Regions from separate parts of the Pallidibacillus thermolactis genome, predicted to be linked through region 2. Evidence: a T-box and tRNA genes for the amino acid it is inferred to sense, from the RefSeq annotation. Region 2 holds a T-box; the other holds one or more tRNA genes.
The links. The T-box of region 2 lies ahead of OEV82_RS00170 (valine--tRNA ligase). A T-box ahead of a tRNA ligase gene usually reads a tRNA of that ligase, here a tRNA-Val.
Positions count from the first base shown of each region.

Region 1 (3,204 bases), on a different contig from region 2:
TATGAATTGCCTCCAATACTATATTCTATAGCAAGAGAATTTTCACCCGAAAAAATTTTATTTATTCACTCAACCTATGTTTAACTTTCTCAGGTAACTCTATACCTTGCACTTCTTCCCACTCTTCAACAAAAGAACCTTTTGCGGTGATTTTTAAATAAGCCTGTTCTTTTAGTACTTTTCCTGAACTAAATGTTACTTCTCTTTCTTCGCCATCTTTATTATAACCGGTGAGCGTATATTCATATCTCGGACCATTTGAAACAGGAGCTTTATTTATTTGGACATACACCTGTTCTTTAGGTATAAAAGGGTTAATATGATCTCGATCTTCTTTTGGTATAATCGTAAAAATTCCTGCGATGATAATCGTCAAAAAAAGAATGATTCCGATCAATGTTTTCATTATTTTTTTCAATGTTGATCTCTCCTTGTTATTTTAATACTAGAAAAACAAATTTCCTTGCTAGTTTTACTTTAATGAATACCGACATTGTTTACTATCGAATTAAATTACATGTATATTACACTTTTGTAAGCTAGTGGCTAATTCCAATTACGAAAAGACAAAAAAACGTGAAACCCTTGAAAAATGGATCCCACGTTTCTTACGAATCATATTTATGTATATTTTACGTTTGTAATTGATGTATGATCAAAAATTTACTGTCCTTATTTCAATCATTCAAAGATGAGATAAAGGGAAGTCGATGAAACGGCATACTTAAAAAGCAAGCCGTATATGTATTTTCATGCTCTTTTACTTTATTGGAACAAGACTGGCTACTTTGATAAACGGATTTTTTTTACCATTGCTAACCTATAAGGAATCTTTTAACTGACTAAAGCTTGCTAGTTTCTTAAGGATAAAGGCTGTAAGGATTGCTATTATGCTAGGAATATAGATTTGTATATTAGTTAAAAATAATTCTGACAATGAAGATAATTGAAATCAATGTATAAGTTATGTTGAAGCATCTAGAATCCTAGGTTGTATTTGTACCAGCTGGAGAATACGCATTTGTTACTTTTGAAGGTAGCGGACAATATTTTGTCGAAAAAGATGATGCTGGAAATATTATCGATAATGAAAACTTTGATAGTTTTGGATATGTGTATGTGCATGGTGCAGGTAATATTCAAACAGATGCCGTTCTAATTAATCTAAATGATTTTGATACTTTAGGAGTAAGTAGCGCTAAAGAAATATATGAAATTTTAAATGATAAAACAGATTACAAAGATGGAGCATGGTATAAAGTTGGTGTGGATATTCCTGCAGGAGAATACGTTATCGAAAGTTATGGTGAAGGATATATTGCTATCATGAGTGGGCCTGTTGGAAAAAGTGAAATAATAGATAACGAAATCTTTAATGGTAGATACGCTGTAAATGTTTCCGATGGACAATACTTAAAGATTTCCAGAGGAACAATTTCTCAGTAATTTATAATATGGATGGGGCTGTAATAGCCCTTTTTTTACTACATGTAAAGAATAATTTTCTATTCTTAAAAAGGAGTTAAATTTATCCATAATCTGAAACCAGTAATGGTTTAAAGAATTTACAAAAAATAATCATCAAGACATTAAATATCTAATCTCACAAATAAAAGAATTAAAACTTAAATCCCCCTTGACAACGATTGAGATATCCATTATATTTATAATTGTCTTAATTAAATATTATGATTCCGTAGCTCAGCTGGGAGAGCACCACCTTGACAGGGTGGGGGTCGGTGGTTCGAGTCCACTCGGAATCACTACAGCAAAAGGCATATTCCATAAGGGTTTATGCCTTTTTTCTTTGTTTTTCTTTTCGCCTTTCCTTTCCATTTTCTAGGTGAAATGAGGGTAAAAAAGAAAAAGGACTACTTTTTGAATTAAATCACACTAAAAACCCCCCTTCTTATCGTTTTACGGTAAAATATCAGAATTATTGAAATTTTGTAATTAAGGTGACGAATAAAAAAATGGAGATAAGAAATTCTGCCAAAGCTATTATAGTTCAAGACAATAACTTGTTAGCTATGTATTAATCATGAGGGCGGAATTTATTTCGTATTAAAAACGTATCCATTTTGTCCTTGGGTATGATTGATAGTGTGGTAGACCAAAGTCGTTTGCAAAGACAAAGAAATATTCCCCTCCTTGCCATTCATCTCCAAGTAATTCTTTCTCCTTAAACCGTTGTTCTTTGTATCGGATAAAAAGCGGTATTAAATTTGATGGAATGGTGACTGGTTGCCTGATATAAAAATAACAAAAACCAATAAAATTGATGAGATAATGAAACGTTTCATTTTTTCCTCCAAACATTGTTGTCGATACATATGGTAATCTTAGGTACTAATCACGAATTATATTGATAAAAAGTATGGATTTAATTTTTGGTAGGAACTTGAGATGCCAGATATTTACAAATTATCATTTACGGTAAAGAACGAATGGATGTACAAAAATAAGCAAAAACCAAACTAAATGAGGGTGTTTTAGAATGAATTGCGGGCTAAACTGATTCGGAATACCTCCAATTCCCCGTTTCGAATCGGAAATATGTCATTAGAATGTCATTAGAATAGCCGAGAACTAAGGGTTCTTCAACTTATTTTGGAATACATTCAACTTAGGAACTTTCCTTGATAAGGTGGGGGTCGGTGGTTCGAGCCCACTCGGAATCACTACTTATTATAGAGCTTGAATTCCTTGCAACAGAAGATTCAAACTTTTGTTGTTGTTCCCCTCCCTCTTCCCGTAACTCATTACAAATTTAAATGACATTTCTACTAATCTATGATGAAAAAGATTGGCAATTGTACTTATAAACACAAGACAATTACCTTATTTATTAATCTATTCATATAAATGGAAATTTTTTGTATTAAAAATAAAATTATTATTTATAGGACTAATGAAATATGTTACCTTTATATATAAAGGGGAACACTCAAAAAACCATACTTTATTCTTATTACAATTATACTCCATTTGCTTTAATAGAAATCAACTTATTTATCTTATGGTTTTCTGTTATTGATAAAAAACGGATACGCTAAAAGTATGATTCAATAATTCATGATGGTACAAAAACTAAATATCGTTCTATGTATGTAAATCATGCTCAGTATCTCAATTAATTTCAATCAATATCTAATAAAATAAAACGAAATAAAGATACTCTTGTTTTTTTTTGAGTAAAACTCT
Region 1 covers NZ_JAOUSE010000024.1:25,993-29,196, reverse strand. Annotated here, with positions in the region: gene OEV82_RS08930 (YxeA family protein) at 62-418, opposite strand; gene OEV82_RS08925 (hypothetical protein) at 1,120-1,446, shown strand; tRNA gene OEV82_RS08920 (tRNA-Val) at 1,691-1,763, shown strand.
Region 1: it encodes a tRNA-Val, which carries the amino acid that the T-box ahead of OEV82_RS00170 (valine--tRNA ligase) is inferred to sense. The anticodon was not compared.

Region 2 (3,204 bases):
TATACCTGAAACACAAAAATCGCATCATTAAGAGGTCCAAAATGAAATATAGCTACGATTGGAAACGGGTTTTTTACCCGTTTTTTGTCTTATATTGAAAAAATGAGTCAGGCATTTTGGGAGGTGAATGAATGGAGCAAAGGAAAATCGAAGAGCTACACTCTGTTTTACGAGAATATAATGTCATTCCTGATCATATTGAACCTTATGGCAAAGCATATCGAGTCTACCATGGAGATAAGAGTTATGCGTTAAAGGAAATGGATGCTCGAAACAGTATCAATTTTTACAATACCTTTCAAATCCTTTTTACGAAAGGGTTCCAACGCTTTGTGCCGTTATATCCGACTAAACATTATCAATATGGGGTCATGCGCCAACATAAATTGTATTATCTTGCACCATGGATTGAAAGTAATCAAGAGGAAAAAATCGAAAATGAAAAAAAGATGTTTCGCGAATTAGCGAGGCTACACCATATGACAGCACAAGAAATGAAAGTAGAAAAAGAAGTCATTGAAGAGCATTTTGAACGAACAAATCTACAGTGGCAAAAGGAACGTGAAGTACTCGATCTTTGGATTGAGCAGGCCGAACAAAAGTGGTATATGTCCCCATTTGAATGGGAATTTGTCCAATATTACAATGAATTCCGAAAGGCATATGAGTATGCCTTAAGAAAATTAGAAGATTGGAAACAGAAAATGTTAGAAGAAAAAAAGATGCGTTCTGTCCTTGTTCATGGAAAGTTACAACCGGATCATTATATTGTGGATCATAACGGTTATGGGTATTTTATTAACTTTGAAAATAGTCATATCGGTTCTTCCTTTCAAGATCTGTTGCCATATTTATCAAGAACATTAAATACGTATCCGAAACAATGTGACGAATGTATTGACTGGATTTACACTTACATGAGGAATAATCCATTACATGAAACTGAAAAGCTGTTATTAAAAAGTTATTTGGCTCATCCCGGTTTTATTTTTCATTTATTACAAAAATACACGACGCGAACGGCCGCAAATCATGAATTAAAAATGACAAAACGGATTCAAAAAAGTTACTGGCGATTGAAAAATATCGAATATGTCATCAGCAGGATGGAACAATTGGATCAACAACAAAAGCAAGCAAGTGAGCAAACACAAGGTGAGCATTAATTGTATAAAAACATGCGGAGGAAATGGGTGTTCCTCCGCCATCATATTATATCCATATAATAAGCTGCACAGATGAGTAGAAATACAAGTAATAGAATAACATCAAAGGTTGTAGGTAAAATTAAAGTCCGAATTCCTTGGAAAATTGTAAACGGGATAATGAGTTGTCTTCCAATTTCACGTATCGTTTTTAACCAAGGTGGCAATAAATATGGGTTATACTTTTTCCTCATGATCCTCCCCCTCTTAATGCCTAGCTTTGTAGTTATAAAAGAGCTAATTTATATTATTGTATGTAAAAAGATTGGGAAGTTGTTTATTTTTCCTAAATGTTGTCTATTAGTCAAACAGGAACGTTCACCCCATGAAAGAAAAATTAGGTATATTTTATTAAATTTAGGCCGATAATGATTGACGAAACATGAATTTTATATATAAAATAAGATATAAATTATATAAGCAGATGCCATGATTGGGAGGAGTACAATAGCTCGCTATTTCTAGAGAGGGAAACAGTTTGGTGGAAGTTTCCTAAATAGCACTATTGGAAGGTCGCCCATGAGCAGTTATTGTGAAGTTTCTAGTAGCAATGAACCGGGAAAACCGTTATCCAATTGAGAGCCAGATGCAGCTTCTCTATATTTCATATTGAGAAGATGTCGTTTTTTGCATCTGTGAATAAAGGTGGTACCGCGAACAACTCCATTCGTCCTTTAACGAGTGGGGTTTTTTTATTTTTAACGAACATCTTTAAACGGAAACAATCATTTGCAACTGTATAATAAATTAGGAGGTTTTTTAATGAGTGAAGAACAAATATCGATGCCGACAAAATATGATCCGAAGTCGGTTGAACAAGGTCGTTATGATTGGTGGGTGAATGGTAAGTTTTTCGAAGCGAAAGATGACGAATCAAAACAACCATATTCCATCGTGATCCCACCACCAAACGTTACAGGAAAACTTCATCTTGGTCATGCGTGGGATACAACGTTGCAAGATATTATTACACGTATGAAACGAATGCAAGGCTATGACGTATTGTGGCTACCAGGTATGGACCATGCCGGAATTGCAACACAAGCGAAAGTGGAACAAAAACTTCGTGAAGAAGGGAAATCTCGCCATGATTTAGGTCGAGAAAAATTCCTTGAAGAAGCATGGAAGTGGAAGGAAGAATATGCAGATCACATCCGAAAACAGTGGGCAAAACTTGGTCTTGCGCTGGATTACAGCCGCGAACGTTTTACGTTAGATGAAGGATTATCTAAAGCGGTGCGTAAAGTATTCGTTTCTCTTTATGAAAAAGGTTTAATTTACCGCGGTAAATATATTATTAACTGGGATCCGGTAGCAAAAACGGCTTTGTCTGACATTGAAGTTATTTATAAAGAGATTCCTGGCGCTTTTTATCATATGCGCTATCCGTTAAAAGATGGTTCTGGCTATATTCAAATTGCGACAACACGTCCAGAAACAATGCTTGGTGATACAGCGGTTGCTGTTCATCCAAAAGATGAACGTTATCAACACTTGATTGGTAAAACGGTTATATTACCAATTGTTAACCGAGAAATTCCAATTATTGCTGATGAATATGTGGATATGGAATTTGGAACAGGAGCGGTGAAAATTACACCTGCCCATGATCCAAACGACTTTGAAGTAGGGAATCGTCATAACTTAGAGCAAATTGTCGTGATGAATGAAGATGCGACAATGAATGAAAATGCGGGTAAATATCAAGGTATGGATCGTTTCGAATGTCGGAAGCAACTTGTAAAAGACTTGCAAGAAGCGGGCGTCCTCGTTGAGATTGAAGAAATGGTTCACTCTGTCGGCCACTCCGAACGTACCGATGCCATTGTCGAACCTTATTTATCGACTCAATGGTTTGTCAAAATGGAACCATTAGCGAAAGCAGCCCTTGATATTCAAAAATCTGAAGACACAAAGGTACATTTTGTACCAAGTCGTTTTGAAAAAGAATATATTAACTGGATGGAAGGTTTACATGACTGGTGTATTTCCCGTCAAC
Region 2 covers NZ_JAOUSE010000001.1:34,582-37,785, forward strand. Annotated here, with positions in the region: gene OEV82_RS00155 (LysM peptidoglycan-binding domain-containing protein) at 1-31, shown strand, start outside; gene ysxE (spore coat protein YsxE) at 132-1,166, shown strand; gene OEV82_RS00165 (hypothetical protein) at 1,208-1,399, opposite strand; T-box leader at 1,626-1,883, shown strand; gene OEV82_RS00170 (valine--tRNA ligase) at 1,968-3,204, shown strand, end outside.